2 linked regions of the Sphaerotilus microaerophilus genome follow. The protein of the gene in region 1 interacts with the protein of each later gene in a pairwise test. Links are inferred from orthologs where the notes say so. Each region holds a gene or a part of one and is shown on either strand. Other genes may lie near its edges.

Region 1 (8,028 bases):
GTCAGCGGGTTGACGAAGCGGTGCAGCAGGAACAGCCCCACGCCGCCGACGATGAAGGCAAAGGTCACCGTCTGCATCGACGTCAGCGCGCCCGAGGGCAGCGGGCGCCGCCGCGTGCGCATCATCACGGCGTCGATGCGCTGCTCGATCAGGCAGTTCACCGCCGCGGCCGAGCCAGCGGTCAGGCCAATGCCGATGGTGGCGAAGAACACCACGTCCGGCGCCGGCAGGCCTGGCGTGGCCAGGAACATGCCGATCACCGCGCAGAACACCACCAGCGAAACCACGCGGGGCTTGGTCAACGCAACGAACTGGCTGACGACCCCCTTGTCGAGAACTACCGCGCTCATCGCCCCTCCTGCTGCTGCTGTGCGACTGGAATCCGTTGTGTTCGGTTGCCACCCGGGCCACGCCAGGCGGATGCCGCTCAGCGCGAAAGCGTGGCCACGTACTCGGCCACCGCGGCGATCTCGCTCGCGTTCAGCCGCCCGGCCACGTCCCGCATCACGTGGGCCTCGTCGTTGGCCCGCGTGCCGCCCTTGTAGGCGGTGAGCTGCGCAGCGGTGTAGGCCGGGTGCTGGCCGCCCAGTGCCGGCGCCAGCGTGGTGGGCGGCACCTTCATCGTCATCGCCCAGTCCGCCTTGCCAGCCCCCGTCATGCCATGGCAGCCCACGCAGGCTGGCACCACGTCGGGGCGGCCCTTGCCCTTGAGGTAGATCTTCTCGCCTGCGGCGAGCAGCTCCTTCTTCGTCACCGCGGCCTGGTTGGCCTTCTGGCTGGAGAAGAAGGCGGACAGATCGTCGATGTCCTGGTCCGACAGCGGCTGCGCCATCGGGCTCATCTGCTCGTTCTTGCGCCGTCCGGCCTTGAAGTCATGCAGTTGCTTGCGCAGGTACTGCGGTAGCTGCCCCGCGAGCTTGGGCCACATGTCGGCCAGGCTGTTGCCGTCCGGCCCGTGGCAAGCCATGCAGGCTGCAGCCTTGGCCTTGCCGGCCTCGGCGCTGCCGGCGCCCCAAGCACCGGACGTGCACACCGCTGCCGCGCTCACCACGCTGCCCCACACCCACCATCTGCTCGTGCCGACCATCGTCTCCGTCTCCTCGCCGGGGCCTCGCCCATTCGCGGCAAATCCTAATGGCAGCCTCCGAATCCCCGTTGCGTGTAAACCCGCGAGTGAAAACCCGGCCGTAAAAACCCGGATGAACTCATCCCCTTCGTGGCTTGTGCACAGCGCAAATCCATTGCTAGTATTTGTGCGAGGGCAAGGGTACGGTGCGTCGCTGATGCGCCGGGGTGTTGCCGCGAGCACATACACGACACTGAAAAGTGAAAACCAGCCGGTGGATGGCATTCCTCCGGCCAGGAGACGAGGAGACCGCATGTCACACGAGGTGGGTGCCGTTCACGGCGATCACGGCCATGGGGCGCACTGGGAATGGAGTATGTGGCCCGCCGTGGCCAGTCTTGGCATCCTGGCGCTGGCGCTGGCCTTCTCGTTCCATTTCGTCTATCACCAATCGTTTACCGCAGTGATCACGCTGGGTATTGGCGTGGTCATGGTGCTGGCCGGGGTGGCGGGGTGGACGAGCGAGGCCATGGGCCATGGCGAGGGGCTGTCCTTCGGCGCGATGGGGTGGTTCATCCTCGCCGAGGCGATGATCTTCGTCTCCTTCCTCGGCAGTTATTGGTTCCTGCGGCTCGGGGCCCCTTTCTGGCCACCTGAAAACACGCCCGAGATTCCAAAGGTCCTGCCGATCATCATGACCTTCGTGCTGGTGGGTTCGTCCTTCACGATGCACCACGCCGAGGCCCTGCTGCACCAGGGCAACCAGGCGGGTTTCCGCACCTGGCTGATCATCACGCTGGCGATGGGGGCGGCCTTCCTCGGCATGTCCGCCTACGAATGGAATCACCTGATCCACGGTGGATTCTCGATTTCGACCAACGTCTACGGCACCTTCTTCTTCTCGATCACGGGTTTCCACGGCGGTCACGTGATCGTTGGCCTGTCGATATTCCTGGCGGGTTTGCCAAGCGCATTGCGGGGCCAGGCGGAGCCGGGTTTCTGGCGCACGGCGGGCCTGTACTGGCACTTCGTCGACATCATCTGGTTCTTTGTCGTCTCCCAGATTTACTTCTGGTGAGCCGGGTATCACGGGTGCCACGGGTTTGAGGGTTGCTGCCGTCATGCGCTGGTTGTTCGCGGGTCTGATCGCCGTGCTGGCGGGCTGGGCGCATGCCGTGGGCAAGCCGCCGATGGAGAACCGCAGCAGCTTCGATCCGGCCATCATGCAGATCGACGAGGCCAAGCACCTCGGGCAGCGGCTCGCGCCCGACACGGCCTTTGTGGACGAGCAGGGGCGGCCTTTCACCTTCGGCCAACTGTCGGGCAAGCCCGTGATCCTGGTGCTGTCGTATTACGGCTGTGACGGCAGTTGCCCGACGATCAACCAGAACCTGGCGGCGGCGCTCAGTGGTGTGAAACGCTTTCGCGCCGGGCGGGATTACCAGATCCTGACGGTGTCCTTTGACCGCCAGGACACGGCGCAGACCGCGGGCACGTTTGTCCAGCAGATGCGCACGCGCCCCGGTGCCATTCCCGAAGGGTGGCGTTTTGCGGTGCTGCAGGACCGGGCCGATGAAGCGCCCAAGCGCTTTGCCGAGGCGGTGGGTTTCCAGTTTTTCTGGTCTCGCATCGACAAGACCTTCATGCATCCCAATGTGCTGGTCTTCCTGACCCCCGATGGCCGCGTGGCCCGCTATATCTATGGCACCCGCATGGATGCCCAAAACCTGGAGCTCGCGCTGATCGACGCCGACTGGGGCCGCATCAGTGAATCCGCATCGGCGGTTTTCGACATGATCACCGGCGCCTGCTTCAGCTACAACTTTTCCGAGGGCCGCTACCAGCCCAACTACGCCCTGCTGGCGGGAGTGGGGGCGCTGGCGTTCGGCGGCAGCCTGGTCGCTTGGGGGCTGCTCGGATACCGCAGACGATTCGCGAGGAGACCTGTGAATGCACACTGAAAACACCGCGCCCGGCGGGCGTGTGAGCGCCACCGCTGCGGCCTGGGCGGGCGGATGCGCCGCCTGGCTGGCAGCTGCGTCGGCGCTCGCCTACGAGCCCGCCAGTGCCGCGCCCGGGCGGATCAACGACCCGGCGGCCGGCTGGGACCACCTCTGGCATGAGGTGATCGTCGACATCACCATCATTGGCGTGATCTTCGCGTTGGTGATGGCCTGGTTTCTGTGGCGCTATCGGGCCCGCAAGCCCGGTGAAGTCGGCACGCAATCCAAGCTCAGTCCGGCGGCGGTGATCGGCTGGGCGGTGATCCCGACCTTCATCTTCATGGCCGACGACTTCTACCTCGCTGCCAACGGCTGGAAGCTCTGGAACGACTACCGCGACGTTCCCGCCGATCGCATGGAGGTGAAACTCGAATCGGGCATGTACAGCTGGGACTACACCTATGCCAACGGCGTGCGCACGCAGAACGTGCTGCGCGTGCCGGCCGGCAAGCCGGTGATGCTGCGCATGACCAGCCGGGATACCCTGCACAGCCATTTCATCCCGGATTTCCGCGTCAAGGAAGATTCGATGCCGGGCCGGGTGACCTACCTCTGGTTCTACCCGAAGGCGCCGGGCGAGCATGTGGTGTCCTGTGCCGAGTATTGCGGGGTGATGCATTCCTACATGGCGGGCAAGATCATCGTGATGCCCGAGGGCGAATTCAAGACCTGGCTGGACCAGGAGGTCGCCAAGCTGGCTCCCGCCGACAAGGCGGTGGACAAATCTGCTGAAAAGACAGCTGACAAACCGGCCAACCCGCCGGTCTGAGGTGGCGTGACGGACGCGACAGGAGTGGATTTGTGAGCTTCAATATCAAGGAATGGATCTTCACGACCGACCACAAGCGGGTTGGCGTGCTGTATCTCATCGGATCGATCGCTGCCTTTGGCGTGGCGGGCATCGCCGCCATGCTGATGCGCATCGAGTTGTCCACGCTGGGACCGACCATCACCACCAACCCGACGCAGTACAACGTCTGGTTGTATGCCCACGGGGCGGTGATGATCCTCGGGTTCCAGATACCGGCATTGACGGGTTTCTTCGCCAACTACTGCATCCCGCTGATGATCGGCGCGAAGGACGTGGCCTTCCCGCGTGTCAATGCGCTGTCGGTCTGGCTGTTCTATGTCGGCATCATCCTGGCGCTGCTGACCTTCGTGGTGCCGGATCCCCCGGATGTGATGTGGACGGGTTATCCGCCGTACTCGACGATCACCACCGGCAACACCGCGCTCTACAGTTTCACGGTATTGGTGCTGGGTTTCGCCTCGATCATCGGTGGGGTGAACTTCCTCACCACGGTGGCCTACATGCGCGCGCCGGGACTGAAGTGGAGCAACCTGAACATCTTCGTCTGGTGCACGCTGGGTGCCTTCGTGCTGCAGTTGATCTTCGTGCCCGTGCTGGGCACCGCGGTGACGCTGATCAGCTTCGACAAGTACCTGGGTACACATTTCTTTGACCCCTCGCGCGGCGGGGATGTGCTGACCTACCAGAACCTGTTCTGGTTCTACTCACACCCGGCGGTGTACGTGATCTTCCTGCCCTTCATCGGGGTGGTCTACGAGATCGTCGCCACCTTTGCGAAGAACCGCGTGTTCAACCACAAGGTGGTGCTCTGGGGCGGTATCGGCGGCATCGTGATCCTCTCCGGCGAGGTGTGGGTGCACCACCTCTACGTGTCCGGCATGGCCGACTGGATCCGCATCGGCCAGATGGTGACCACGCTGCTGATCTCCATCCCGGTGGGCCTGCTGGTGATCAGCTTGGCGGGCACGCTGTACAAGGGGTCGATCACCTTCGAGACACCGATGCTCTATGCCCTGGGCGTGCTCTTCCTGTTCCTGATTGGCGGGCTGACCGGGATTCCGCTGGCGCTGACTTCGCTGACGCTGCACCTGTCGGATACCTACTACGTGGTGGGCCATTTCCACTACGTGATGGCGGTGGCGGGCACGTTTGCGATCTTCGGGGGCGTGTACTACTGGTTCCCGAAGATCACCGGGCGCATGTACAACGAGCGCTGGGGCAAGATCGGCTTCTGGCTGACCTTCGTGGGCGTCAACATCGTCTTCTGGATCATGATGACGGTGGGCGTGAAGGGCATGCCGCGGCGCTACTACGACTACTCGGCCTTCCCGCAGTTCGAGAGCGCGCACCAGTGGATGACCCTCGGTGCCGCCATCCTGGGTGTGGGCTTCCTGATCGCGGTCGCGAACTGGATCATCGGTGCGATGAAGGGTGCCCCGGCAGGGGACAACCCCTGGCGCTCCCAGTCGCTGGAGTGGACCACCGTCTCGCCGCCGCCGCACGGCAACTGGCCGTCGCCGCCCAGCGTGGATCCGGACTGGACGCCGTATTCCTACGAGCGTCGCTGACCTGAGTGGCGTCGGGCAACCGGCGCCGTGTTGAATGAGCGGGGCGTCGGGTGGCGCCCCGTTGTCATTCCTGATGGAGATCCAGGCACATGACGACCGACCGAGTCCGCCGCACCCTGCTGTACGTGGGCGTGGGCGCCCTGCTGGCCGGCGCGGCGTTGACGCTGAAGGGGCTGCGCCGCAGCGGACCGGGCAGCGCGGAGCAGAACGCGGCGCAGGCCGGCTTGCGCAGCGTGACCGTGATCGACGATCCGCAGCCGCTGCCGGCCTTCGAGCTGGCGAGCCCGGCCGGGCCGCTGACACGCGACAGCCTGCGCGGGCGCTGGACCTTCCTTTTCTTCGGCTACACGCAGTGCCCGGACGTCTGCCCGACCGCACTGAGCCTGATGGCCGAGTTGCAGCGCCAGCTGGCGCCGCCGCAGCGGCCGGCGGTGCTGTTCGTGTCGGTGGACCCACAGCGCGACACGCACGAGTTGCTGGCCGCCTACGTGCCGGCCTTCGACGTCACCTTCCGCGGCGCCAGCGGCAGCGACGCGGCCCTCGCGGCCCTGGTGAAGCACCTGGGCGTGATGTACCAGCGCCACCCGCCCGCCCAGGCCGAGCACCCGGGCATCTACACCGTGGACCACACCGCGTCGATGTTCCTGATCGATCCGCAGGTGCGGCTGCGCGGGGTGTTCTCGCCGCCGCACGACCTGGCGGCGATGCGGGCGGACTACCTGCGCCTCACCGGCGCCTGAGCCTGGTCGGCGGGCGGCCAGGCTGTCAGGCCGCCGCCGGGCGGTTCTTCGCGGTCATCGAGCGCAGGCAGACCCACACGAACATCACGCCGCCGATCACTGCGATCAGCCCACCCAGGCCCATCATGCCCATGCCGATCTTCTGCGGCAGCGAGACGAGCACCTGCTCGGCGCCGGCCACCTTGCGCTGCACGCCGTAGCCGCCCGACCACGCGAGGCCGAGGATGTGCATCAGCTGCCCGCCGCCGTAGACCCAGGGCTGCCAGCGCGCCATGCGGCTGTCGGGGTCGGCAAAGCCCAGCTGAGGCAGCAGCAGGTAGACCACGCCCATGAAGCCCAGCGTCACGCCCACGATCGAGCCGTGGTAGTGGGCCGGCACGACGACGTTCACGCCACGGATCAGGAAGGCCAGCACCCCGCCGGTGACGAAGAGCAGCAGCGAGGCCAGCAGCGCGGACTTGAGCGGGCTGGGCGGGCGGCGCCACACGGCGGGCAGTGTCGCGGCGGCGGCCAGCAGCAGCGGCAGCATCGCCAGGTGGCCGTGCTCCATCAGCTTGGCGAAGGCGGTGAGCTGCTCGCCCGTGCCCACCGGCGTGAGCGGCAGGATCGCCAGCGCCGCCACCACCGGCAGCGCGGCCAGCCAGAACAGGCGCTGCGTCAGCACCGCCGTGAAGCGGGGCCGGCAGCCCAGCGCGTCGGCCAGCCAGAACCAGGCGACCAGCGCGAGCAGCGCATGCTGGAACTGCAGGATGTGGCCCGGCCCCCAGAACAGGAACTCGTAGTACGCGGTGCCGCTGCCTGCTGCGGATGAAGGCAGGGCCGCCCAGGTCCAGCCCAGCGCGCCCCAGGACAGCGCGCCGGCCACCGAAGCCAGCCAGACGCCGCGCTGCAGCGCTGCCGCGCCCGCGGGCAGCCCGGGGGCCGGTGCCCCCCAGCGCAGCGCCCGCAGGATCGTCAGGCCGAAGCCGGCGCCGACGATGCCCAGCCCGGTCAGGAAGGTGCCCTGCTCCAGCACCGGGATGTAGTTGTTCAGCAGCGGCTGCGCCTCGGGCAAAAAGGGCGACACCGCCATCACCGCCGTGCCCGCGCAGGCCAGTGCCCAGCCGGCCCAACCCCAGGCGACGCCGCTTGGCCCGGCCGCGAGGCTCCACAGCACGCCGGCAAAGGCCATGAACCAGATCAGCACCGACAGGTCCACATGCACCACCAGCGCAGCGCGGAACAGGTCGCGCAGCGGGAACACCGCGGCGATGCCCGGCGTGCGCGAGAGCACCAGCACGATGGCCAGCACGCCCGAGCCGATCAGCGCAGCCACGCCCAGCCAGAGGAAGGCGCGGGCGAGCTGCTGGCCCGGGCCGGGCTCGATGCGCAGGCGGAAGGCCGCGGGATCGGCCGCGGGGTCGGCGGCGGGGCCGGCGGAACGGGCAGAGGCGGCGAGGGCAGCAGGCGCAGCGGAGGTCAGGGCGTTCATCGGGCAGCGTGGCATCGGGCTGGGCGCATGCTACGGGGCCGGCCGGCGGCCTGACACCGTATCTCTGCCCATTGCCAGCGGCGGGCTCCTGATTCCTGCCTGTGGAGATCGGCCCGCCGGCAGGCTGATTCTCAGCCCTTGCCCCTCAGCCGGCCGGGCGCCGCCGCGTCATGTCGCGCATCGCGTCCAGCGAGATGCTGGTCTCGGCGGCCACCGGCACGCGGGGCTCGGGCTTGAGGGCGTGCCCGTAGATGATCTCGAAGGTCAGGTGCAGGCGCCCGTCCGCGCCGCGCAGGCCGTCGGCCAGGGCCTGCTCCAGGCGCTGGCGCCAGCGCGGGGTGCGCAGGCCGGCGTGGCGGGCCGGATCCG
Region 2 (8,021 bases), 1.6 Mb from region 1 along the record:
GGCAGGAAGCGGGCGGCCTTGACGGCCAGGTACACCAGGATGGCACCGGACCCGCACAGCGAGATCGGCCGGCCGTCCGGCCCCCGCGGGTCGATCAGGGCCGGCACCTGGCCGCCGGGGCTGGTCGCGAGGAACTGCGGCTGGAACTGGGCCCCGGCGCCGGTGTCCACCGGATGCACCCGATAGGGCAGCCCGCACTCCTCAAGCAGGATGTGGACCTGGTGACTGTCGGGAGTGGCCCAGGAATACAGCTCAATCATGGCGATCGGCGGTCGATAAATGGTCGGGACAGACTACCTGATCCGGACACCGTGCGCCATGCTCGACTCACTGCAACGCTTCCTGAAACGCCCTCTGCAAGTGCCCTTGCGGGGCCGGCAGTCGCCTTCCGACCCCGAATCCACGCTGATCTGTGACTGGGCCCGCCAGCGCGGCGATGAATTCAAGCGGGTGCGCCGCGGCCCGGGGGCGGTGGTGTGCGCGCAGGCGCAGGTCGGGCCGATGCGCATCGAGTGGGGTCCGTCGCAGCGGCATTACATCCGCGGCCACGAGATGCGGGTGCGCATCGATGCGCACCTGGCCGAGCCGATGGAGATGCTGGTGATGTCGCGAGGCCTGGCCGAGTCACTGGAGGCGCAGGCCTTCCAGCAGCTGACCAGCCTGCAGCAGACCGAGATCGGTGACAGCATGCCCGAGGAGGGCCGCTGGCTCTCGATGTTCGAGCGCATCGAGGTGGATGCGGCACCGCCCACCTTTGCGCAGAACTTCGTCGTCGTCTCCAGCTGCGTGCCGCACGCGCGCCACTGGGCCGCCGGCGAGCTGGCGGTGCGGTTGATGCGTGCCCGCGCGCAGTGGCTGGCGCCCCATGCGCCACTGGTGCTGATGACGATGCGCGGGCGCCTGTACCTGCGGACCGAGGCGGGCACCTTCGACGAGACGCTGCTCGACGGCGTGCGCATGCTGGCCGATGCGGCTGCGCTGCGTGCCCGCAAGATCAGCACGCGGGCGGGCCGTGCCGCCAGCGCGGAGGCCCTGGCGGCGCAGACGGCGCATGTCGCGCAGCTGCGCCAGTCGGTGTTGGGCGGCAGGGCGCTGGCCGGCGGCTTGGCGGCCACACCAGTGAGCGAGGCGGCGTCCGGCTCCGCACCCGCGGGTCCGCCGGCCGCGCCTGGGCCGCACCACGACCCCATCGAAGGCATGGCCGCGCACACCCTGCCTGGGCTGGACTTCGACGATTTCAACGACGCTGACGATGCGGACCTGCCGCAGGAGCTGCCGCCGCTGGGCGAGCCCGTGCCGACCGACCTGCAACTTTGACGCGCGACGTTCGAGCCCCATGGCCGTCCATGGCCGCCCGGGCGCGGCTTCTCAGCGTTCCGCGATCGCGGCCAGCTTTTCGCGCGACAGCACGACCAGCCGGGTCGGCTCGATGCGCAGGGCGCCCTCGCGCTCGAAGCCCTTGAGTTCCTGGTTGACCCGCTGGCGTGACGCACCAACCAGCTGCGCCAGGTCCTCCTGCGCCAGCTGCAGGCCGATGCGGATCTCCTCGCCGTTCGTGATGCCGTAGCTGCGCGCCAGCAGCAGCACCTGCTTGGCCAGGCGCGAGGCCAGCGGCTTGGTGTTGAGGTCCTCGAAGACGTTGAACATGAGCCGCAGGCGGCGGCAGTTCAGCCGCAGCAGGGCCTCGGACAGCTCGCTGTGGCGGGCCAGCAGGTCGTTGAAATCGTGCTTGCGCACGATCAGCAGCGTGGTCGGGCCGTGCGTGGTGGCGTCGTGGGTGTGCGGCAGGCCGTCGAACAGCGAGATGTCGCCGAACCAGGTGCCCGGCTCCACGTAGGTCAGCGTGATCTGCTTGCCCGAGATCGACACCGAGCTCACGCGCACGGCCCCACTGGCCACGCCGATCCAGTCCACCGCCGGGGCGCCGCGGGTGCCGATCTGCACACCGTCCGGGTAGCGCCGGATCACGGTGCGCGCCAGGATGTCGTGCCGCAGCGCCGGGGACAGCTTGGAGAACCAGGGGCCGCGGTCGATCTGCTGGCGTTCGTCGGTGGTCAGGACGGGAGTGGTCATGCGGCTCGGTGCCTTCGGCAAGGACGGGGTGGATCAGCGGAACGTGGCGCGGCGCTTCTCGTGCCAGGCGGCCAGCCCCTCAGCGCCGTTGTCGTGGTTGACGTTGGCGACGAAGGCGTCGCGCTCGCGGTCGAGGTGGTCGGCCAGTGCGGGGGACGGCTGGGCGACCAGCTCCTTGACCGACGCGAGCGCGTTGGGCGCCATCGCAGCCAGCTCGTCGGCCAGGGCGAGTGCGGTGGCGAGCGCTTCGCCCGGGGCGCACAGGCGGTTCACCAAGCCACTGCGCTGCAGGTCTTCACCCGTGCGGGTCTTCGCCAGCCAGAGCCATTCCAGCGCCTGCTGACGCGGCAGCCCGGCAGCGAGGTGCCAGCTGGCGCCCCCGTCGGGCGAGAAGCCGATGCGCCCGTAGGCCAGCGTGAACTTGGCTTCGCGCGAGGCGACCAGCAGGTCGCAGGCCAGCGCCAGTGAGCAGCCGGCGCCGGCGGCGGCGCCTTCGACGGCGGCGATCACCGGCTTCGGGCAGGCCCGCAGGGCCTCGATCCAGCGATGCAGGGCATCGACACGCTCGCCCTGCTGCTGGGGCTGGCCGCGTACGGCCTGCAATTGGCCCAGGTTGCCCCCGCCGCTGAAGTGCCCGGCTGCGCCGGTCAGCACGATGGCGCGCACCTGCGGGTCGCCCTCGGCCAAGCCGATCGCCTCAGTGCCGGCGGCGTAGATCTCCGGCGACAGCGCGTTGCGCGCGGCCGGGTCGCTGAGGGTCAGGACCAGGGTGCTGCCCTGGCGGGAGATGAGGAGTTCGGCTGGCATGGCGGGGCTCGGTTCGAGGGGGCGGGTCCAGTCAGGCACAGCGGCACCGGATCACCGATGGCTGGCGGTCGGGCTGGATTGTGCAGCAAAAAAGCACGACCGTTCGTGCTTATTGCGGTGCGACAGAAGGGGTGCCGCGGCGGTGAGGGGCCGGTCACGGCGCATCGGGTCAGGCCACCGGCAAACGCCGCTGCAGCCGCTGCAGCCGCTGCTGCAGTCGCTCCAGCGCGGCCTGCAGGGTCTCGTCGCGCTTGGCGAAGCACAGGCGGGCAATCTGCTGATTGCGGCCATCGGCGTAGAAGGCCGACAGCGGGATGGCTGCGACGCCGACCTCGCGCGTCAGCCAGCGGCAGAAGTCGGCTTCGCCGAGTGCGGCAATGTCGGCATGCAGGCCGCTGTAGTCGACGCACTGGAAGTAGGTGCCTTCGCAGGGCAGCAGGCGCAGCGGCGTGCCGGCCAGGCCGGCGCGGAAGAGGTCGCGCTTGCGCTGGTAGAACGCGGGCAGCTCCAGGTAGGGCGCCGGGTCGGCCATGTAGGCGGCCAGACCGTGCTGCATGGGGCTGTTGACCGTGAAGACGTTGAACTGGTGCACCTTGCGGAACTCCGCCATCAGCGCAGCGGGGGCGGCGGCGAAGCCCACCTTCCAGCCGGTGACGTGGTAGGTCTTGCCGAAGCTGGAGATCAGCACGCTGCGGGCAGCGAGCTCCGGGTGGCGCGCCACGCTCTGGTGCGCCGCGCCGTCGTAGACCATGTGCTCGTAGACCTCGTCGGCGATCAGCAGCACATCGGTGGGGCGCAGCAGCTCGGCCAGCTGCGCCATCTCGGCGGCGCTCCAGACGGTGCCCGTGGGGTTGTGTGGCGTGTTGACGATCAGCGCCCGGGTGCGGGGGGTGATGGCCGCGGCCAGCCGGGCGAAGTCGGGGCGGAAGCTGCCTGCGCTCAGCGGCACGCGCACTGGCGTGGCACCAGCGAGCGTGATCGCCGGCTCGTAGCTGTCGTAGCAGGGCTCCAGGACGATGACCTCGTCACCCGGGTGCACCAGGGCCAGCACGGCGGTGAGGATCGCCTGGGTGGCGCCGGCGGTGACGGTGATCTCGCTGCCCACGTCGTAGCGCTGGCCGTACAGCGCCTCGATCTTGGCGGCGATGGCCTCGCGCAGCACGGGCACGCCGGCCATCGGTGGGTACTGGTTGTGGCCGGCGTCCAGGGCCTGCTTGACCGCGGCCATCAGGCGCGCATCGCCGTCGAAGTCCGGGAAGCCCTGGCCGAGGTTGACCGCGGCGCATTCCTGGGCGAGCGCCGACATCACGGTGAAGATGGTGGTGCCCACCTGCGGCAGGCGGCTGGTGAGCGGGGGCGTGCGCGGCGCGGCAGGGGTGGGCGTCGTGGTCATGGCAGGTAGGCAGGCGGGGGCTGGGATCAGAGCTCGTAGCCGGCGGCGTCCGGGCCAGCCTGCATCGCGCGGGTGACCAGGGCGCGGCTGAGGCGGTCGGACAGCAGCTCGGCGAAGGTGTAGACGAAGTTGCGCAGGTAGGCGCCGCGCTTGAAGGCGATGCGCGCCACGTTGCCGCCGAACAGGTGCCCGACCGGGCGGGCCACCATGTCCGTGCCGCTGGCGAACAGCGGGTCCTCGCGCACCGCCATCTCGGCCACCAGGCCCAGGCCCATGCCCAGGCGCGCGTAGGTCTTGATGACGTCGGAGTCGATCGCCTCCAGCACGAACTGGGGCTTCAGGCCGCGGTGGGCGAAGGCCGCGTCGATGCGCGAGCGGCCGGTGAAGGAGGGGTGGTAGGAGATCAGCGGCTGCGCGGCCAGGTCGTCCAGGCTGAGCCGCTCGACGCCAGCGAGCGGGTGCGCGGCCGGCATCACGGCCACGTGGCGCCATTCGTAGCAGGGCAGGGTGACGAGGTCGTCGTACTCGGCCAGGCGTTCGGTGGCCATGCCGACCTCGGCGGCGTCGTCCAGCACCATGCGCGCGACCTGGTCGGGCGTGCCCTGGTGCAGGCTCACGGCCACCTTCGGGTAGCGCAGGCGCAGCGCGGCCACCGGGGCGGGCAGCACGTAGCGCGCCTGGGTGTGGGTGGCGGCGATCGAGATGGTGCCAGCCTCCTGCAGCGAGTACTCCTCGCCGATGCGCTTGAGGTTGGCCACCTCGCGCAGGATCACCTCGATGCTGCGCAGCACCTGCTCGCCTGGCTCGGTGATGCGCTTGAGGCGCTTGCCGTGGCGGGCGAAGATGTCCACGCCGAGCTCCTCCTCCAGCTCCAGGATGGCCTTGGAGATGCCTGGCTGCGAGGTGTGCAGCGCCTTGGCGGTCTCGGTGAGGTTGAGCTGGCGGCGCGCCGCCTCCTGCACGAAGCGGAACTGGTGCAGGTTCATGGGGCGGTGGACGGGCCGGCAAGCGACTCGGTGGCCAGTGCCAGGGCGGCCGTGGCGAGGGCGCGGTTGACCGCGTCGGACTCGCCGATGGCGCAGGTGCTGCGCAGCTGCAAGCCAGGGTGTTCGGTGCGCAGCCGTTCCATCAGCGCGGGCAGGTCACGCCGCACATGGCCTCCAGCGCCGAGGAACATCGGCACCACGGTGATGGCCTGGCAGCCCTGGCGGACCAGGGCATCGACGGCCTCGGGCAGGCCGGGCTGCATCAGTTCGAGGTAGGCCAGCGCCACCGGCCCGTCGACGTGGTGGGTGCGCATGTGCGCGGCGATGGCTTCGAAGGGCCAGGCCCAGGCCGCGTCGCGGGCGCCGTGGGCGAAGAGCAGGATGCCGTGCATCGGGTTCCTTGAGGGTTCGGTTCGTCGTCCGGGAAGGCGGCTCGGCCGCGGGGCGCCCGGTGCGCGCGTCAGCGGTAGCGCACCAGCCAGCTGAAGGCGCCCAGCGACAGCAGCAGGTAGATTGCACTGGGCACGCTCGCGGCCACCCAGGGGGTCCAGTTCTGCAGCAGGCCCAGATGCCCCATCACATTGTTGAGCAGCACGAAGCTGATGCCCAGCATGATGCCGCCGAAGACCTTCAGGCTGATGCCGCCGCTGCGCCCGTGCAGGTAGGCAAAGGGCAGCGCCAGTGCCAGCATCACCAGGCAGGCGAAGGGGTAGAGCGCGCGCTTCCAAAACTGGATCTCGTAGCGCTGCGCGGCCTGCTCGTGGTCGGCCAGGTGCGTCATGTAGCGCCACAGCGCCGCGGTGGACATGGTGCCCAGCGGCAGCACCGCGGCGGCCAGCACCGAGCGGTTCAGGCTGGATTGCCAGGTGTGGCGCACCAGGCGCTGGTCGGCGTCCAGCCGGGGCGTGGCATCGGGAGCCCAGTGCGAGATCTGCACCTCCTCCAGCGTCCACACGCCGTCGTTGCCCACCGTGGCGCGCGCGGCCGAGGTGCGCGTGAGCAGCTCGCCGCGCGGGCCGAATTCGAAGATGCGCACCTGCGCCACCTCGCCGTCCGAGTGCGCCTCGCCGATGTTGACGGTGAAGCGCCGTTCGCCGTCCGGCCCGCGCACGCTGTCGCGCAGCCACGCCCCGCCGCGCGCGACGTTGAGGTGCCCGTTGCGCGTGGCCTGCATCAGCGTGGCCTGGCGCTCGAACCAGGGGGCCACGACGTCGCCGATGACGAAGGTGAAGGCTACGAAGCCCAGCCCCAGTGCGGTCAGCAGCACCAGCGCGCGCCGCGGGCCGAGCCCGCCGGTGCGCAGGATCGTGAACTCCGACGACTGGGCCAGCCTCGCCAGGGCGTAGATCGCCCCGATCAGCAGCGCGATGGGCAGCAGCTCGTAGACGTGGCCGGGCACCTGCATCAGGCACACCAGCAGCGCGCGGCCGACGCTGTAGCCGTTGCGGCCGATGCGGTCGACCTCGTCCACGAGGTCGAAGAAGAAGAACAGGCCGAGGAAGGCGGCGGCCACGAAACCGGTGGCGCCGAGGATCTCCCGGTACAGCAGGCGGCGGACGGTGCGCATGGACAGGCTCCGGCGGGTGGGGCGTCGGCTCAGCGCGGTGCGGCCGTGCGCCACAGCAGCGGGCGTGCCACGCCCCGGGCACGCCACCACAGCTGCACCAGCGCCAGCACCGCGATGCTGCCGTGCACGGCCAGCAGCGCCGTGCCCAGGCTGAGGCGGCCACCGGCGACCCAGGCCTGGCTGAGGTTGAGCAGGTTGAAATACACCACGAAGCTCAGCAGGGCGTACAACATGGACCAGGAGTTGGCCCGGCGCACGTCACCCGACACCAGGCCGAGCCCCAGGAGGACGAGGTTGATGGCCGCAGCCACCTGGCCGAAGCGGTAGGCCAGTTCGCTGTCGCCCTCGCGGCTGCGCTGCGCCAGCAGCTCCAGCGAGCTGCGCGCCTTGGGGGGCGGGGCGTCGAGCGCGCTGCTGCGTGCCTCGTTCAGGCGCACCTGGTAGCTGTCGAAACGGGAGATGGTGCGCGTGCCGCCGTCCAGGTCCAGGTCGGTGCGCGCACCGTGGCGCAGCGTCAGCTGGCGGGCGTTGTCGCTGGTCACCTCGATGCTGCCGGCCTGTGCGGTGGTGACGGACTCGCGGTCCTCGCGCTGGTCGAGGATGAAGATGTTGCGCCCGGTGCCCTCCTGCGGTGCCTCCTTGTCGATGAAGAAGACGCGCTGGCCGCTGCGTGAGGTCTGGAATTGCCCGGGGGCGACGCGCGACAGATCGGAGCGCTGCTCGTAGCGCTCCCGCAGGCTGGCGATGTTCTGGTTCGCCCAGGGCCACACGGAGAGCACCATCGCAGCGATCAGCAGCAGGATGGGCGCCGCGAAGCGCAGCACCGGGCGCAGGAACCGCCACAGCGACTGGCCGCTGCTGAACCAGATCGCCATCTCGCTGTCACGGTGCTGGCGCGTGAGCGTGGAGACCACCGCCACGAAGATCGAGAGGCTGAGCACCGTGGGCAGGTGGCCGAGCATGACGTAGCCCAGCATCAGGGCCACGTCCTGCGGCGACACGCGCCCGCCCGCCGCCTGGCCGAGGGTGCGGATGAGCATCATCGTCACGACGATCGTCACGACCACCACGACGGTGCCGCCGAAACTGCGGGACAGCTCCTTGCGCAAAGAGGAATCGAATAACATCAGTTCGTTTCAAATGAACTCGGAATTATGGACGCTCAAACCCTCCTGGCCAGTGCCAATCAGTTGCA

Evidence for each region.
Region 2: the proteins of NGK70_RS24835 (region 1) and NGK70_RS17525 interact in binary tests that used the Escherichia coli proteins (3 or more experiments, as listed by UniProt). The link is inferred for Sphaerotilus microaerophilus from one-to-one orthologs.

The regions. Positions count from the first base shown.
Region 1 is NZ_AP025730.1:5,719,000-5,727,027, reverse strand. Bases 3,252-6,159 are described here. They hold NGK70_RS24835 (cytochrome c oxidase subunit I), read left to right. Parts: upstream 3,252-3,870; coding sequence 3,871-5,448; downstream 5,449-6,159. Other genes in these bases: NGK70_RS24830 (SCO family protein), read left to right, coding at 5,538-6,159; NGK70_RS24840 (cytochrome c oxidase subunit II), read left to right, coding at 3,252-3,838. In the rest of the region: cyoE (heme o synthase), read right to left, coding at 1-350; NGK70_RS24855 (c-type cytochrome), read right to left, coding at 428-1,087; NGK70_RS24850 (cytochrome c oxidase subunit 3), read left to right, coding at 1,380-2,144; NGK70_RS24845 (SCO family protein), read left to right, coding at 2,188-3,027; more of NGK70_RS24840, read left to right, coding at 3,017-3,251; more of NGK70_RS24830, read left to right, coding at 6,160-6,188; NGK70_RS24825 (cbb3-type cytochrome c oxidase subunit I), read right to left, coding at 6,214-7,659; NGK70_RS24820 (methyltransferase domain-containing protein), read right to left, coding at 7,805-8,028. UniProt on the Escherichia coli protein: Cytochrome bo(3) ubiquinol oxidase is the terminal enzyme in the aerobic respiratory chain of E.coli that predominates when cells are grown at high aeration.
Region 2 is NZ_AP025730.1:4,103,725-4,111,745, reverse strand. The notes cover bases 2,162-5,062. They hold NGK70_RS17525 (pyridoxal phosphate-dependent aminotransferase), read right to left. Parts: upstream 4,274-5,062; coding sequence 3,050-4,273; downstream 2,162-3,049. Other genes in these bases: NGK70_RS17520 (CysB family HTH-type transcriptional regulator), read right to left, coding at 4,300-5,062; NGK70_RS17530 (oxepin-CoA hydrolase, alternative type), read right to left, coding at 2,162-2,880. In the rest of the region: NGK70_RS17545 (glutathione S-transferase family protein), read right to left, coding at 1-260; NGK70_RS17540 (hypothetical protein), read left to right, coding at 319-1,317; NGK70_RS17535 (Crp/Fnr family transcriptional regulator), read right to left, coding at 1,369-2,073; more of NGK70_RS17530, read right to left, coding at 2,107-2,161; more of NGK70_RS17520, read right to left, coding at 5,063-5,259; NGK70_RS17515 (sirohydrochlorin chelatase), read right to left, coding at 5,256-5,651; LPS export ABC transporter permease LptG, read right to left, coding at 5,720-6,826; LPS export ABC transporter permease LptF, read right to left, coding at 6,856-7,953; NGK70_RS17500 (leucyl aminopeptidase), read left to right, coding at 7,981-8,021. UniProt on the Escherichia coli protein: Shows aminotransferase activity with methionine and histidine as substrates, and to a lesser extent also with phenylalanine.